One region of the Thioalkalivibrio sp. ALgr3 genome, then DNA from elsewhere that is predicted to be linked to it. Evidence: predicted binding sites of a transcription regulator. Region 1 holds the regulator's gene; each other region holds the start of a gene.
What was found. The regulator sigma-54, encoded in region 1, starts transcription at its own class of promoters, with help from an activator protein. The targets are predictions, from matches to a motif close to TGGCANGNTNCNTGCTT.
Positions count from the first base shown of each region.

Region 2: a site for sigma-54 is predicted at 2,018-2,034, ahead of C998_RS0111985 (pilin). Genes of this name have one in related genera too.
Region 3: a site for sigma-54 is predicted at 2,524-2,540, ahead of fliL (flagellar basal body-associated protein FliL). Genes of this name have one in related genera too.
Region 4: a site for sigma-54 is predicted at 2,597-2,613, ahead of glnA (glutamate--ammonia ligase). Genes of this name have one in related genera too.

Region 1 covers NZ_KB897978.1:220,649-224,978, reverse strand. The annotation lists gene lptC (LPS export ABC transporter periplasmic protein LptC) at 1-139, shown strand, start outside; gene lptA (lipopolysaccharide transport periplasmic protein LptA) at 136-678, shown strand; gene lptB (LPS export ABC transporter ATP-binding protein) at 675-1,415, shown strand; gene C998_RS0105360 (RNA polymerase factor sigma-54) at 1,500-3,029, shown strand; gene hpf (ribosome hibernation-promoting factor, HPF/YfiA family) at 3,033-3,371, shown strand; gene C998_RS0105350 (PTS sugar transporter subunit IIA) at 3,376-3,840, shown strand; gene hprK (HPr(Ser) kinase/phosphatase) at 3,843-4,330, shown strand, end outside.
Region 2 covers NZ_KB897992.1:19,738-24,067, reverse strand. The annotation lists gene C998_RS0111995 (lipopolysaccharide assembly protein LapB) at 1-851, opposite strand, end outside; gene C998_RS0111990 (pilin) at 981-1,436, opposite strand; gene C998_RS0111985 (pilin) at 1,548-1,988, opposite strand; gene C998_RS0111980 (TIGR02281 family clan AA aspartic protease) at 2,570-3,226, shown strand; gene C998_RS0111975 (MarR family EPS-associated transcriptional regulator) at 3,657-3,992, shown strand; gene C998_RS0111970 (nucleotide sugar dehydrogenase) at 4,291-4,330, shown strand, end outside.
Region 3 covers NZ_KB897977.1:200,431-204,760, forward strand. The annotation lists gene fliO (flagellar biosynthetic protein FliO) at 1-406, opposite strand, end outside; gene fliN (flagellar motor switch protein FliN) at 409-1,002, opposite strand; gene fliM (flagellar motor switch protein FliM) at 1,019-1,996, opposite strand; gene fliL (flagellar basal body-associated protein FliL) at 2,007-2,486, opposite strand; gene C998_RS0103600 (flagellar hook-length control protein FliK) at 2,697-3,782, opposite strand; gene fliJ (flagellar export protein FliJ) at 3,850-4,311, opposite strand; gene C998_RS0103610 (FliI/YscN family ATPase) at 4,308-4,330, opposite strand, start outside.
Region 4 covers NZ_KB897976.1:6,964-11,293, forward strand. The annotation lists gene C998_RS0100040 (SDR family NAD(P)-dependent oxidoreductase) at 1-542, shown strand, start outside; gene C998_RS0100045 (cold-shock protein) at 724-927, shown strand; gene glnA (glutamate--ammonia ligase) at 1,104-2,513, opposite strand; gene C998_RS0100055 (cation diffusion facilitator family transporter) at 2,732-3,922, opposite strand; gene glyQ (glycine--tRNA ligase subunit alpha) at 4,036-4,330, shown strand, end outside.

The DNA.
Region 1 (4,330 bases):
CCCGAGCACCCTGGAACAGCCGGGACTGTTCCAGCGGGGCACCGGCCTGCGCGCCGACCCGCAAGCGGATACCATTGAGCTGCTCGCCGAGGTCTACACGCTGTACAGCGACCTGCCGCAGGAGGACCGCCCGGAATGAACCCGGCCACAACCGAACATCGCCGCGCGGGCATCCGTCGACCGGCCCTGCTGCTTGCCGTGACGGGGGTACTCGCACTGTTCCTGGCGGCCCCGCCGGCGACCGGCCGCGAGGATGCCCTGCCGGTGGAGATCACCGCGGACCACGCCGAGATGGACGAGCGCGCGGGCACCGGAACCTACACCGGCGACGTGATCGTGGTGCGCGGCGATGCCACCCTGGAAGCGGACCGCGTGATCGTGCACATGCGCGAGCGCCGCCCCTACGAGATCGAGGCCCACGGCGAGCCCGCACGCCTGGAGTCGCCCGATCCCGAGACCGGCGAGACGCGCATCGCCGAGGGGCTGCGCATCGACTATTTCCTCGACGAGGAACGCGTGATCCTGACCGAACGGGCACGCGTCATCACCGCCGCCGAGGATGCCCGCGGGCAGCGCATCACCTACGATCTCGAACGCGACGTGATCCGCGCCGAACGCGGCGACACCGACGACGAGCGCGTGCACATCCGCCTGCAGCCACGCGAGGACGATCCATGAGGCCCGCGGCCGACGCCCATCTGGTCGCCCGCGAGCTGAGCAAGCGCTATGGCCAGCGTACCGTGCTGGACGCAATGGACGTGGACCTGGTGCCCGGCGAGGTGGTCGGCCTGCTGGGACCCAACGGGGCCGGCAAGACCACCTGTTTCTACAGCCTGGTCGGCCTGATCCGGCCCAATACCGGGCGCATCACCCTGGGCGGGCGCGACATCACCCGGGCGCCCATCCACGAACGCGCCCGCGCCGGGCTGGGCTATCTCCCGCAGGAGGCCTCGATCTTCCGCCGCCTGTCGGTCCAGGACAACCTGCAGGCAGTGCTGGAACTGCGGCCCGGACTGGACCGCCACGAGCGCCGCCGCATCGGCGATGCCCTGATCGAGGAATTCCAGCTCGAAACCGTGCGCCACAGCCCCGGCATCGCGTTGTCCGGAGGCGAACGGCGGCGCGCCGAGATCGCCCGTGCGCTGGCCGGTGATCCGCGGTTTATCTGCCTGGACGAACCCTTCGCCGGGGTCGACCCGATCTCGGTCAGCGAGATCCAGGAAGTGATCCGCCACCTGGCCGAACGCGGCATCGGCGTACTAATCTCGGACCACAACGTGCGCGAGACCCTGGGCATCTGCCACCGCGCCTACATCCTCAGCGAGGGGCACCTGCTGAGCGCGGGCACGCCGGACGAACTGCTGGCCGACACCCGCGTGCGCGAGGTCTACCTCGGCGAAAACTTCCGCCTGTGACACCGACCGCCGCACCGGGGCGGTGCACAAGCCCGCAGCAAGGGATTACTATTCACTTATGGTGACCAACGCCTTTCCCAACTCATGCTGAAGCCCGGGCTGAATCTGCAGCTCGGTCAGACGCTGACCATGACGCCGCAGCTGCAGCAGGCCATCCGGCTGCTGCAGCTGTCCACGCTGGAGCTCCAGGCCGAGATCCAGCAGGCGCTGGAAAGCAATCCCATGCTGGAACAGGCCGAGGATGACGAACTCGGTGCCGACGCGGGGGACACCGCGGACACCGACAGCGACGCGAACACCGACGACGGCGAGAGCGGCAGCGACGCCGCCGGCACCGGCGAAACGGTGGATGCCGGCGGCTCGGAGGACATCATCCCCGACGAGCTGGTGACCGACAGCCGCTGGGAAGACATCTACGACGCCAGCGCCAGCCCGCGCGGTCCGGACGACCGCGACCCGCTGGAGAACACCTCGGACGACGACGGCGGCGGGCTGCAGGATCACCTGCTGTGGCAGCTGCATCTGTCGCACCTGACCCCGCGCGACCAGCGCATCGGCGCCGCCCTGATCGACACCATCAACGGCGACGGCTACCTCGAGGGCGACGTCGAGACCCTGGCCGAGACCATCAGCCGGAGTGAAGACCCCCCCGTCGACACCGACGAGGTCGAGGCCGTACGCCACTGGTTGCAGCACTGCGACCCGCTGGGGGTCGGTTCGCTGGATCTGCGCGAGTGCCTGGAGGTCCAGCTGGGCGAGCTGGCGCCGGACGCGCCCTCGCGCGAGGCGGCGCGCGCGCTCCTGGAACACGGCATGGACGCCCTTGCCCGGCGTGACTACAAGGCCCTGCAGCGCCAGAGCGGCGTACGCGATGGCGACGAACTGGCCGCGGCGCTGGACCTGATCCGCACGCTCAACCCGCGCCCCGGCGCCCAGATCAGCGAGACACCGCCGGAATACGTGGTCCCGGATGTCTACGTGCGTCATACCGACCGGGGCTGGCAGGTCGACCTGAATCCCGAGATCGCCCCGCGCATTCGCATCAACGACCTCTACGCCGGCATGGTCCGCCAGGTCTCCGATGCCCGCGACAGCGCCTTCATGCGCGATCAGCTGCAGGAGGCGCGATGGTTCATCAAGAGCCTGCACAGCCGCAACGACACCCTGCTGCGCGTGGCGCGAGCGATCGTCGAACGCCAGCAGGGGTTCCTGGAACACGGCGAGGTGGCGATGCAGCCGCTGATCCTGCGCGACATCGCCGAAGCCCTGGAGATGCACGAGTCCACGATCTCGCGGGTCACCACGCAGAAATACATGCACACCCCCCGCGGGGTGTTCGAATTCAAGTATTTCTTCTCCAGTCACGTGGGCACCAGCGACGGCGGGGAATGCTCCGCGACCGCGATTCGTGCCATGATCCGCGAACTCATCGAAGAGGAAACGCCGGGCAAACCGCTCAGCGATTCCCGCCTCGCCCAGATCCTGGCGGATCGGGGCATCAACGTGGCCCGGCGTACCGTGGCCAAATACCGGGAGGGCATGAACCTGCCATCCTCCAGCGAGCGCCGCCAGATGGCCGCCATGCCGACCGGAAGCAAACCGAAAGGAGCCTGACCCATGCAGATCAATCTCACCGGACACCACGTCGACATCACCGACGCCCTGCGCGACTACGTCAACGAGAAATTCCAGAAGCTGGAACGCCACTTCGACAAGGTGATCGACGTGCACGTGGTGCTGAACCACGAGAAGACGCAGAAGCTGCACAACAAGGCGGAAGCGAATCTGCAGGTCAGCGGCAACCACATCCACGCCGAGGCCAGCCACGATGACATGTACGCCGCCATCGACGGCCTGATCGACAAGGTCGACCGCCAGCTGATCAAGCACAAGGAGAAGGTCAAGGATCATCATCGCGCCGAGGGCGCCCAGCGCAACCGCGAACAACCCGAGTAAGCCGATGAATCCGGCCGAGCTCATCACCCCGGAGCGCATCGGACTGGAAACCGACTGCTCCAGCAAGAAACGAGCGCTGGAAACCCTCGCCGATCTGCTGGTGGACGGGGCCGCGGACGGACTGGCGGCCAGTGCCGCGTTCGAAGCCATGTCGGCCCGTGAAAAACTGGGCTCCACCGGGCTCGGCCATGGCGTGGCGATCCCGCACGGCCGTCTCGCCGAGCTGGATACGCCCCGCATCGCGGTCCTGCGTCTGGATCAGGGCGTGGATTTCGAAGCCATGGACCACGAACCGGTGGACATCCTGATCGCCCTGCTGGTGCCGGAAGAGGCCACCAGCGAACACCTGGACCTGCTGGCCCAGCTCGCGCGCGGGCTGTCGCAGCCGGACACCCTCGCCGGCATCCGGCGCGCCGCGGACAGCGCGGGGGTCCAGCAGGCCCTCACCCGGGCCCTGGGCGAGACCTGACCATGGCCGACCGGGCGGAAGCGGCAGCCGACGGCACCGCGAGCAACATCACCATCGCCGCGCTCACGCGGGCGATGGGGAGCCGTCTGGACCTGCGCTACGTCCACGGAGAGGAGGCCGCGGGCGACCGCGAACTCCTGGGATTCGGGGATGGCGACCTGCCGCTGGCCGGCCACCTGAACCTGATCCGCCCCAACCGCATCCAGGTCATCGGCGACTACGAGGCCCGCTACATCGCCGGCCTGTCCGACGAGCAGCGTGACCACCTGGTGCTGGAAATGGCCCGCACCGGTACTACCATGGTGATCTTCGCCGAGGACACCTGCCCGTTCCCGCGCATGCCGCAGACAGGTGACGACCCCCTGCCGGTGATCCTGTGCACACGCACATCCTCGCACGAAGTCATCGCGCTGCTGCGCTATTTCCTGCAGCAGCGCCTCGCCCATTTCGAGGTGCGCCACGGGGTGTTCATGGAGATCCTCGGGATCGG
Region 2 (4,330 bases), on a different contig from region 1:
CGTTCCCACAGGTCAAAAGGTCGGTGGGGGAATTCCGGATTGATCGGCAGCACGGTGGCCAGCCCGGCCACGCCGGGCAGTACAAGGACCAGGCCGAACAGCCAGTAAAGACCGCGCCGGATAGCGGTGCCGGCCGGGCCGAAGCCGAACAGCAGCCATTCGGCCAGCAGCGCGAACACCGGGAGCATCACCCCGCTTTCCTTGCTGAGGACGGCCAGGGCCGTTCCGAGGCCCACTCCTCCCAGCACCAGCGCCCATCCGCTGCGAAGCCGGCCGCGTTCGATATGCAGGCGCCCAAGGATGTAGGCAATGAGGCCGGCGAGCATGAAGAGTGTGGCCAGGGCCTCCATGCGCTGGACGACGTACAGCACGCCGGTGAGATTGATGGGGGCCAGGGCCCAGGCAGCGGCCACGGCGACGGCAAACAGCGGAAGAGGCACGACCAGGCCCAGGCCATGGCCGCGCCGGTCCGTAAGGCGCTGCTCGAGGCGGCGCGTAACCAGCAGCGCCAGGGCAAACACGAGCAGCGTGTTGATCAGGTGGATCACCACGTTGGTGATCTTCATCGGGAACGGGTCCAGACCGAAGAAATGACGTTCCAGGGCAAAACTGCCCATGGCGATGGGTCGGTTCAGACGGCCGGAATCGGAGGAAAACGCGGCGCGGGAGAACTCCTCGATCGTCAGGGCCTCCATCTCCAGAACATCGTTGTCCAGGATGTTGGGCATGTCGTCGAAGACATAACCGCCGGTAGTGCCGGGTGCGTAGACCAGCGCGACCAGTGTCAGCAGCGCAATCAGCAGAGTCGTGGTCAGGCGGGTCTCGTTGAAACTGCGAAGGCCTTGGGTCACTGTGACCTCGTCCTGGCTAGCGTCGCGGGTGGGGATTGGAGGAAAAAGAACACCCCGCCGGAGCGGGGTGTTCAGTTCCGGGGTCAGCCAATGGCTGGCTGTCCGCCGGACAGGTCGATCCTATCAGGATCAGTTGCGGCAATCGGCCGGCAGGTACTGGGAGGAGATCGAGGTGGAACTAGATTCACCGCAGACCCAGTCGACCGACCCGCCCCTGGTCACAGCAGAGAAGGCCAGCACGTTGCTACCACCTTCACTGATATTGTTGTGAGCGTTGCCGCCGAAGGTCACCAAAATCTTGCCAGGTTCCGATCCAGCGTCGACCGAATCAACGTAGCCACCCTCAATGCTGCCCGGCTCCGCCAGACCATAAGAGCTATGGGAGCCGGCGAAAGAACCGCGGGAGCTGTAGTACTCGCTGACGGCCGTGCGGGCGCCGGCGGCCAGAGACATGCCTTCCGAGACCTGGGCGCGGATGGTGTAGTCCTGGTAGGCCGGCAGGGCGATGGCCGCGAGGATACCGATGATCGCGACCACGATCATGAGTTCGATGAGGGTGAAACCCTTCTGGACTTGCTTGCGCATGGTGTTGCTCCTTGCTTTGGGGAGTTGGTCAGGGTCCTGCTAAACCCTGCCTGAAAGTATGCAATCGTAATGCCAGGTATTGCAATACGCCGGGCAGGGAAATTTCGGAGGTCAGTCTTCGCGGCAGCCCGACGGGAGGAGGCGAGTGGGCACATCGTCGCGTCCGCTGCACCGCCAGACGACGCCGGAGGTTGCGGTGGAGGCGGAGAACACCATGTAGCCGCCTGCCACGCGCGCGCTGGCGTCGTTGCCGATTAGCGCGCGGATGGTGCCGTCGTCATGGACCTCGATGGATTCGGTGTAACTTCCATTGTAGCTAGCAGGGCTCATAAGCCCTGCCGCGGCGTTGTCGGGCGGGAAGGCTCCCCGTTCGTTGTAGAACTCTTCCACGGCATTCCGCGCCGGACCCACGAGCGAAACGCTTTCGGCGAGCTGTGCCCGCACCTGGTAGTCCGCGTAGGCAAACAGCGCGAGGCTCGCGAGGATGCCGATGATCGCGACCACGATCATGAGTTCGATCAGGGTGAAGCCCTTCTGGATGAGTTGTCGCATGGTGCTGCTCCTTTGTTTTTTGTGCGGGCAATCACATTCCGTGCCAACTCATTCACCCCGAGTGTGACGGCGATTGTCAGTCTCGGGTGACGAAATTGGTCACCTCGAGTGACAACCTTGGTCAGTTTGCGGGTATTCCCGAGTGTGCCCATCGGGATTGTCGCCCCGGCTCGTAATCGCTCTTGTATGTCCCCGCTCCCCCGCCAATAATCCTTCCTCCCCCACGCAGGAGCGCAGCCCCTGCGCGTGCTGGTGTCCCCGGCGCAATCCACCGTCGACACGAGCAGCGCAGTCCCCTGCGCGTGGGGGTGCTGGACATGCCCGATCGGCCAGAGGGCTGGCCTCCTACGGGCCCGGCACCCTGTGGGAGGCCAGCCCTCTGGCCGATCGGAGTCTGGATGCGCCCCATCGCGCAGGGGCCTGCTTGCAGGCGAACAGCCGGAGCCCGGGGCGCACGCACGTCCGGTTCGCGGCCCCCGCCACACCGGTCTGTGGGAGCCTGCTCGCAGGCGAAACGCCAAGGTTGTATACAAAGAACAATGATTAAATTCCGGGAAACACGCTACGTCGCCCGCTTCGCCATGCTCGCCGCCGCCCTCGTGCTCCCCGGCGCTGCCGCCGCCGACGTCACCGTCCACGCGGTATTCGATGGGCAAGCGGTGATCTCCGTGGACGGCGAGCGGGCCGTGGTGGCCGAGGGCGAGAGCGGTCCCGGCGGGGTTCGGGTGCTGCAGGCGGGCGGCGGACGCGTACAGGTGGAGTTCGCGGGGGAGACCCGCTGGCTGGAGCGCGGGGCGGGGGAACCCGCTTCCACAGGGGCTGGCGATGCGGATTCGGCCGATGGTGAAGCCGCGGGCCGTGAGAGAGAGGCCGCCGACCCCGGGATCACCGTGTACCCCGATTCTCGCGGGGTGCACAGCCTGACCGTGGGCGTGAACGGCCGGGCCATCACCATGGAGGTGGACCGCGAGGCCGAGTCGGTGATGCTTCGCGAGCGCGATGCCGAACGCGCCGGGGTGGATGCCGACGCCGGCAATACCGTGCACCTGCGTACCGAGCGCGGCCGCGTGAACGCCCGCCGCGTCACGCTGGATGAAGTGCGGGTGGGCGGCATCCGCCGCAGTGGCGTGAGCGCGGTGATCGTGCCGGACGATCACATCCACCGGGCGCGCCTGGGGCGGACCTTCCTCGATCGGGTGGAGGTGGAGCCCAGCGGTGATGCGCTGATCCTGCGGTAGGGGGTGCCCCGGTTCGCCTGCGAGCAGGCTCCCACAGGCCGATGTGGGGGTGCGTGGGAGCGGCCTCGGCCGCGAACCGGACGTGCGTGCGCCTCGGGCTCAACCTGTTCGCCTGCGAGCAGGCTCCCACAGGCGGGTGGCGGGTGCGTAGGAGCGGCCTCGGCCGCGAACGGACGGGCGTTTGCCTCGGGCCCAACCTGTTCGCCTGCAAGTAGGCTCCCACAGGCCGGTGGGGAGGCTGTTCGCGTGCGGGCACACTCCCACGATGGGCGATGTGTCCTTGCCGGTCCACGGGGGGTATGATCCAATACGGCCCGTTCGTTCAGGGGGTGAACGGCGCCGGCCGTGCGCCGCCGTGCGGATGCATCCGCGTGTTCGCGGGTCGCCCCTCCCGGTGCCGACGTGCCGAAAGCCCCTCGAAGGCGGTGAATTGCAGCGAGACGAGATCCAGTACCGCATTCTGAAGATCCTTCAGGACCATCCCGAGCTGAGCCAGCGCGAACTGGCGGAACGGCTGGGGGTGTCGGTGGGCAGTGCGCATTATTCCCTGAGGGCGCTCATCGACAAGGGCTGGGTCAAGGCGGGCAACTTTGCCCGCAGTGAGAACAAGACCCGCTACCTGTACAAGCTTACCCCTCATGGCGTGGCGGAAAAGGCCCGGCTGGCCCGTGCGTTCCTCAAGCGCAAGCGCGAGGAGCATGCCGCCATTCAGGCGGAGATCGCGGCGCTGGAGGAAGAGCTGAGGCAGAGCCGGGAGGAGGGGTGATCGGCCGGAGGGCCGGCCTCCTACGGGGTGCCGGGTTGTCGTAGGAGCGCAGCCCCCTGCGCGATTGGGGTGTGCCCCGGGGGCGATCGGCCGGAGGGCCGGCCTCCTACGGTGTTGTAGGAGCGCAGCCCTCTGCGCGATGGGCGTGTCCCGGGCCCGATCGGCCGGAGGGCCGGCCTCCTACCGTGTTGTAGGAGCGCAGCCCTCTGCGCGATGGGGCGTGTCCCGGGCCCGATCGGCCAGGGGGCTGGCCTCCTACGGGGGCGGGAAATCAAAACAGACCAGGAAGGATGACGGAATGAAGATTGCGGTGGCCGGAACCGGTTATGTGGGCCTGT
Region 3 (4,330 bases), on a different contig from region 1:
GGCGCGAACGTACCGCGCGTTTGAGCACGCCGGAAAAATCGGGGCCTTCGCCGCCGGCGGGCACCTCGACCGGCGTCTCCATGGTGTGCAGCGTCCGGATCCCCGAGGGCGCCACGCCGATCAGCACCTGTTCATCACCCACGCGAACCAGCATCAGCCGTTCACGGGCACCCACCGAGCGGACCGACTGAACATCGATCATCTGCCGACCGTGGCCCACGCTCCCCTGGGTACGCCGGAGCACCCAGGCCAGCACCACGATCGCCACGATCACGATCATCAGGCCGCCGATCAGCTGCGTCAGGTAGGCCGCGGCGTTCATTGCCCCGCCGTCCTCGTCGGCCAGGGCGCCGGCCGGCAGCAGCGCCAGCAGCCAGAGCGATCCGGGAAGAACACGCGAGAACATGGCTATTTCAGCTTCCGGATGCGTTCGCTGGGGCTGATCACGTCGGTCAGACGGATCCCGAATTTCTCGTTCACCACCACCACCTCGCCGTGGGCGATCAGGGTCCCGTTGACCAGCACGTCCAGCGGCTCGCCGGCCAGGCGTTCCAGTTCCACCACCGAACCCTGGTTGAGCTGGAGCAGGTTACGGATCGGAATGCGGGTGCGGCCGATCTCCATGGAGATGGTCACCGGCACGTCCAGCACCATGTCCAGATTCACGTCTTCTTCTTCGCCGTCCCCGGAATCGGTCAGTTCCTCCGGTTCCAGTGGCTGCGCATTCGGATCCGGCTTGTGCTTGCGTTCCCGCTCACCCCCGGCAGCCGCCTTGCTGCGACCGCCGGTGCCGCTGGCCGCTGCGCTGGCCGCGTCGCTCTCGTGCGAATTGGACTGCGCCTGGGCCAGCAGTGCGTCGGGGTCCTCCGCCTCGGCCTCGGAGCTGTCATCCTGCTCCGCCAGGGCCGCGGCCCATTCATCGGCCAGGGCATCCTGATCCACCGATTCCTCGCCGTCGCCCTGTTCGGTTTCCTGATCCGGACGCTTGTCGTCGTCTGCCATCGTCCTGTCCTCTTGCCTATCGTTGTGCGCGACCGTTGATCTTGATCGCGTTCTGGCCGTTCGAGACCCCGAACTTGCCGCGCAGCAGCGGGATATCCTCGACCTTCAGAGTGACTTCTTCGGGGATGTCCACCGGAATGATGTCGCCCGGCTTGATGTCCAGCAGCTCCTGCACGGTGACCTCCGCCTCGGTGAGCACCGAGGCGATCTCCACGTCCGCGTCCTGAACCTCTTCCCGCAGGGCGTTCATCCAGCGCTGATCGACATCGGAGCGATCCGACTGGATACCGGTATCCAGCTGCTCGCGGATCGGTTCGATCATCGAATACGGCAGGGTCACGTGGAGATTGCCGCCGCCGCCATCCAGCTCGATGTGGAATTCGTTGATCACCACGATCTCGGTGGGGCTCACGATGTTCGCGAACTGGGGATTGACCTCGGAGTTGAGGAACTCGAAGTCGATGTCCATGACCGGCTCCCAGGCCTTGGTCATGTCCTCGAACGCGCCCTCGAGGATGCTGTGCACCACCCGCATCTCCATCGGGGTGAAGTCACGGCCCTCGATGCGGGTATAGAAGCGCCCGTCGCCGCCGAAGAAGTTGTCCACCAGGATGAACACCAGCTTGGGGTCGAACACGAACAGGCCGGTGCCGTGCAGCGGATGCGCACGCACCAGGTTCAGGCTGGTGGGCACGAACAGCGAGTGCATGTACTCGGAAAACTTGGTCAGCCGGGTGCCGCTGACCGAGATCTCGGCCGAACGCCGCAGCATGTTGAACAGTCTCACGCGCAGGTGCCGCGCAAATCGCTCGTTGATCATCTCGAGCGTGGGCATGCGCCCGCGCACGATCCGGTCCTGGGTGGCGAAATTGAACTCGCGCGCCTGACCGTCGCTGGGGAACTCTTCCTCCTCGGTCTCGACGTCACCGGCATCGACGCCGTGCAGCAGCGCGTCGATCTCGTCCTGGCTCAGGATGTCGGTTTGCTGTGCCATGACGCGCGCCTTACTGCATGACCAGTTCGGTGAACACCACGCGCTCCAGATCGGAGGGCGCTTCGCGCGACTCCAGGATCGCACGGACGGTGGCCGTCAGATCCTCCGCCAGCGCTTCCTTGCCTTCCCGCGTGTTCAGCTCGGTATATTCCTGATCCGAGAGGACGCCGAGGATGTCGTTGCGGACTACGGGCAGGTGATCTTCCACGGCTTCCAGGACCGCCGGGTCGGTGGACACCAGACCGATCTGCACGCGCAGGAACTGCACGCTTCCCGGGGCATCGATGTTCACCGTCATGGGATCGAGCGACGAATAGTGGCGCTCGGGCGGCTGATCTTCCGCCATTTCGTCAGCGTCCTGCGACAGCAGGAACCAGGCGGCCGCGCCCCCGCCGCCGGCGAGCAGAACCGCAACGACCAGGAGGATGATGATCATCCATTTCCTGCCGCCGCCCCCCTTGTTCTCCAGTTCGACTTCCTTCTCCGCCATGACACACCCGCATTGCGTGGATTCGCTGCCGGAACCCAAGCAAGCGCGGTGCCATGAATCATTACTTTTTTATAAACAGGGAGTTGAATCCATCTGAGGGGGTGTGGTGCGTTATCCGGAGGATCGAGCGCCCGGCGTATGCGTCAACGAACCGGACGCTCCATCGATGGAGAAGTCGAGATTCTGGCGGCCGGCCTGCCGGAACGGACCTCAGGCAAACAGGTCCACCCGCCGGTTGAGGAAGGAAAGGGTGCTGCCGGGGGCGACGGGACCTTCTTCGTCGTCGCTCTCTTCGCCCTCCGCACCCGTGGCGACGCCGGGTTCATCCCCGCTCCCGTAACCGTCGCCGGCCATCTCGGTATCCGCGGAATCGTCCGGCGGTTCATCCGAAACCGAGGCATCGGCAAGTTCGAGCCCGCTGTCGGCGAGACTGTCACGCAGGCGCGGCATTGCCGCTTCCAGCACCTCACGGGTCACGGGGTTGGTACTGAAGAACTGTACACTGGCACGGTCCCCCTCCATGCTGACCCGCACATCCAGGACCCCCAGCTGAGGCGGATGCAGTTTCATCTCGGTGCGCCCGCCGCGGGCCTGCGCCATCATCTGGATCTGCTCCGCGAGCTGGCGATCGCCCGAAGTCTGCAGCAGGCGGGTCAGATCCAGCCGCATCCCGCCGCCCCGCGCACCCTCGGCATCGGAGGCCTGGGCTGCCGGCTGGGCCAGTGCCTGGGCATTCTCACGGCCGCTGCGCGCCGATTCCGAGGCCTGCGTCAGCCACTGGGCCAGGACCTCGGTGGTCCCTTCACGCGAGCCACCGCCGGTCAGCGCCCCGGGAGCCAGTTCCTGCAGCCGCGACCCCGGGTTCTGCCCTTCCGGACCGGTCTGCAGGAACAGGCGCATCAGGGAAACCGGGATGCCGTCGCCCGCCGCTCCGGACCCGGGCCCGTCTTCCAGCAGACTGCGCAGCTCGCGGCCGTCGATTTCTCCGTCACCTTCCTCGCCGGTCAGCCAGCCGGGCGGCAATTGCATGCCGTCCACAGCGGTCAGATCCTGCCCCTGCAGGAGATCCTGGAACCGCTGGATCAGTCCTTCCAGATCCAGCTCGGCCAGCTCGGAATCATCCACCCCGAGCGCGCCCAGCATCGCTTCCAGCTGCGGGCGGAGTGCCTTCAGGAAACCGTCTTCCCCGCCTTTTCCCTTGTCTTTCAATTCCTTGAGCCGATCCATGCCCTCGCCGCCGTCGAGCAGCTGTGCCAGCGCTCCCAGCCCCTGTCCCGATGCCTGTGCTGCGATCATGTCCCGTCCTCGCCTGTTGCGCGCACCGCGCGCGTCCGCCCCTGCGGGGTCTGCGTATCCATACCTTTCAAGATTCCTGCCAGTTCACCGTGCGTTCGCCGGATTCCGGTTCCCGTGCGAAGGCCTGGCGGGTCGCCCACATGTCCTGCTCCACCTGCTGCCGCCGGGCCTGATGACGCTGGCCTTCAGCTCGCGTGCGTTCCAGCAGCTTTTCCAGCGACATGCAGTCGCGATGGTGTTCCAGCCATTGCTCGCGAGCCGTCTCCACCTGGCTTTCGGCCGCCTGGATGCGCAGGGCCTGCTGTTCCAGCGCCTCGCGCAGCTTCTGCCGCATGCCGGCCAGCCATTTGAGGGTGTTGGGGTCCTGAGGCATGGAGGCCGCCAGGTATTCCTGCTGGAAGGTTTCCAGCTGCTCGCGCTGGGCCTCGGCCGCGTTCAGCTGAGCGATGCGTTCGCCCAGTTCGCGAGTCGCCTCGGTCTCGCCGATCTGGCGGATACGCAACAGCCGTTCGATGCGCTGCGGATTCATGCCCCGCCCCCGGTGAGTG
Region 4 (4,330 bases), on a different contig from region 1:
CCCGGCTGGACCTCGTGATCCTGAATGCCGGCCTGCTGGGACACATCCAGCGCATGCCGGATGCCCCGATGGAAGAACTGCGCCTGCTGATGGACGTGAACACGTTTGCCAACAAGGTGATCCTGGATCGTCTGCTGACGCGCGAGATCCCGGTCGGCCAGATCGTCGCCATCTCCTCGGGGGCGGCGGTGTTCGGCAACGCCGGCTGGAGCGGGTATTCGCTGTCCAAGGCCGCGCTGAACATGCTGATGCAGCTCTACTCGCACGAATTCCCCGGCGTGCCCGTGCACTCGCTCGCACCGGGTCTGATCGACACCGCGATGCAGGACTATCTGTGCGACGAGGCCGACAGCGAGACCTTCACTGCCCTGCAGCGGCTGAAGGCCGCGCGGGGCACCCGCACCATGCCGGAACCGGAAACCGCGGCACGCGACATCCTCGACGTACTGCCTCGGCTGCGCGAACAGCCGTCCGGCAGCTTCGTGGACATCCGTGCACTCAACGACCCGGAAGAATACGCGCGCCTGACCGGTCGGCGCTGACAGGAAAACTTCATCACACCCCATTGGCTTTTGCCGACACAGGAGCGTATAGTCGAATACGTGATTCGCGGTTAGCAGCAACTCCAAGGAAGTCCCCAGTTTTCTGGACCAGTGCTCCCGTTGATCTGTTGGTAGCGTTCCGCAATCACGTTTCTTTAGTTACATGATGAGGTAAGTAGTTGTGAATACCGGTGTTGTTAAGTGGTTCAACGAGAGCAAGGGTTTCGGTTTCATCACCCCCGATGATGGCGGCAAGGACGTGTTCGTGCACTTCTCCGCGATCAACGGTTCGGGCTTCAAGACCCTGGCCGAAGGCCAGAAGGTTTCCTTCGAGATTCAGGAAACCGCCAAGGGTCTGGCCGCGGGTGACGTGACCGCGCTGTAAGACTCCCCGCACTGCGCGCCTCCGGGCGCGCTTCGGGAAGCAGAGGGCCGCCTTCGGGCGGCCCTTTTTTGTGCGCGCTTTCCGCGCAGGCCGCGCAGGTTCGCCCGGAGCGGAACCAAAAAAAAGCCCCGGCGCGAACGCCGGGGCCCGATTGACGGCCGTAAAGCCCGCGGGGCTTACAGGCTGTAGTACATGTCGAACTCGATCGGATGGGTGGTCATGCGCATGCGCGTGACGTCTTCCATCTTCAGATCGATATAGGCATCGATCATGTCGTCGGTGAACACCCCGCCCTGGGTCAGGAACGCGCGGTCGCCGTCCAGCGCCTCCAGGGCCTGTTCCAGCGAATGGGCGACCTGCGGGATGCCCTTCTCTTCTTCCGGCGGCAGGTCGTAGAGGTTCTTGTCCATCGCCTCGCCCGGGTGGATCTTGTTCTGGATGCCGTCGATGCCGGCCATCAGCATCGCGGCGAACGCCAGATAGGGGTTGGCGGTGGAGTCCGGGAAGCGCAGCTCGATGCGGCGGGCCTTCGGGCTCATCACGAACGGGATGCGGATGGACGCCGAGCGGTTGCGCGCGGAGTAGGCCAGCATCACCGGCGCCTCGAAGCCCGGCACCAGACGCTTGTAGCTGTTGGTGGACGGGTTGGTGAAGGCGTTCAGCGCGCGGGCGTGCTTGATGATGCCGCCGATGTAGTACAGCGCGGTCTCGGACAGGCCGCCGTACAGATCACCGGAGAACAGGTTCTTGCCGTCCTTCGACAGCGACTGGTGCACGTGCATGCCGGAGCCGTTGTCGCCGACGATCGGCTTGGGCATGAAGGTGGCGGTCTTGCCGTGCATGTGGGCGACGTTCTGCACCACGTACTTGAGCATCTGCACTTCGTCGGACTTCTTGGTCAGGGTCGCCGGGCCGACGCCGATCTCGCACTGGCCGGCGGTCGCCACCTCGTGGTGATGCACCTCGGTGGTCAGGCCCATCTCGCTCATCACTTCGCACATGGTCGAGCGGATGTCGTGCAGGCTGTCGACCGGCGGGACCGGGAAGTAGCCACCCTTCACGCCCGGACGATGGCCGATGTTGCCGTCGTCATACACGCGCTCGGAGTTCCAGGAGGCCTCCTGGGAATCCACGCGGCAATAGGAACCGGAGAGGTCGGAGCCCCACTTCACGTCGTCGAACACGAAGAACTCGTTCTCCGGACCGAACAGCGCGGTGTCGGCGATGCCGGTGCTCTGCAGATAGGCCTCGGCGCGACGCGCCAGCGAGCGCGGGCAGCGGTCGTAACCCTGCATGGTGGCCGGTTCCACGACATCGCAGCGGATGTTCATGGTCATGTCCTCGAAGAACGGGTCGATGGCCGCGGACCCCGAATCCGGCATCAGGATCATGTCGGATTCGTTGATGCCCTTCCACCCGGAGATGGAGGACCCGTCGAACATCTTGCCTTCCTCGAAGGCGTCTTCGTCGAGGTCGTGGGCCGGCAGGGTCACATGCTGTTCCTTGCCCTTGGAATCGGTGAAACGGAGGTCGACGAAGCGGACTTCCTGTTCCTTGATCTGCTTCAGCACTTCGGCTGCGGACATAATGAGGACTCCTCTGGTCTTCAGTTTGAGACGGTCGATGCCGGTGCGGTCGCCTGGGGCCGATCGGCGTCTGCCCGTTGGTCATGCAGGTGGCGTGCCAGCCTGCAAGCCCCGGTTCGGGGCGCCCCTGCGCCCATCTCTGCGCCACCACGGCCGAATGCCGCACACCCGCAGTGCACAGGATGCACTATTATAGTGCTACCGCGCGGCGTGCGCCCTTATTCGGTGCAAGGCCGGTAGAGCACGGTCACCTGTCCCAGTACCGGCCCCAACGCGGGGTGTTCCCGCAGCTGCCGGGTCAGCAGCTCGGCGCGTTCCTGCAGGGCGGCTCCCGTCCGTGCGGGATCCAGCCGCAGGGTGACGGTGGCATGCACCCGCCCGCCGAGATAATGCAGGGAAAGGTGCTCCAGGGCCTCCAGCTCGGGGAAACCGGCCCAGGCCTCGCGCAGGCCGGCCACCAGATCGGGGCGCAGGGGCAGCCGCGAGCTGGCCATCTGCTCCTCGTCGTTCTCCGGGTCCACGTGCACCGTGATGTCGCTGACCTCGCCCGCATCCTCGGTCACCGCGCGATGCACGGCATCGGCGATGCGGTGCCCCTCGGACACCGAGATCATCGGCGCGACCTGCACGTGCACGTCGGCCACCGCGTCGTCGCCGGAGCGGCGGGTGCGCAGCATGTGGGCATCCTTTACGCCAGGCACGTCCAGGATGGTGCGATGGATGCGCTCGACCTTTTCCGGTTCCAGCGCGGTGTCGATCAGCTCGGCCACGCTGCGGCGGATCAGGCGGCCGGCGACATGCAGGATGAACAGGGCCACCAGCAGCGCCGCCAGCGCGTCCAGCCACGGCCAGCCGGCCACCGCGCCGGCGACCCCCAGAAGGACGATGACCGAGGAGATCGCATCGGTGCGGTGGTGCCAGGCATTGGCTTCCAGCATGCGCGAGCCCAGCCGCCGCGCCACCCGTCGGGTGTACTGGTACATGCCTTCCTTGGCCACCAGGGTCAACACGGCAAAGATGATGGCCAGCGGCGCCGGTCCGCTGAACGGCTCGGGCCCCAGCAGGCGGCTCCCCGCGCCCCAGGCGATGGCCAGCCCCGCCAGCGCGAGGAACAGGCCGACGACCACGGTCGCCAGGGTCTCGATGCGGCCGTGGCCATAGGGATGGTCGCGATCCGGGGAGGCGGCGGCCTGCCCCGCGGCGACCAGCACCACGGCATCGGTGACCAGATCCGAGACCGTGTGCACCCCATCGGCGATCAGCGCCTGGGAGTTCAGCAGCCAGCCGCTGGTCAGCTGGGTCACGGCCAGACCGGAATTCACCGCGGCACCGGTCAGCGTCACCCGGCGGGTGTCGCGGTAACGCCCGTCACGCGGATCGTCGGCTGGCTGCTGTTCGGGGGTGGCCATCATCCCTCCGTCCGGGATGCGTCAATGCGGCCATTATGGACCCGCCCGGCGGTGGCCGCACCCGGGCACGGGCCGATATACTGCCGCCCCTGATCCGCTCCGGACCCCCAGCCATGGCGAACGCAAGCGACCAAACCGAGACCGCGAGTCCCACCTTCCAGGACCTGATCCGTCGACTGCAGGATTACTGGAACGACCACGGCTGCGTGGTGATGCAGCCCTACGACATGGAGATGGGCGCCGGGACCTTCCACCCGGCGACCTTCCTGCGCTCGATCGGGCCGGAACCCTGGCGCGCCGCGTACGTGCAGCCCAGCCGACGCCCGACCGACGGCCGCTACGGCGACAATCCCAATCGCCTGCAGCACTACTATCAGTTCCAGGTGCTGCTGAAGCCCTCCCCGGCCG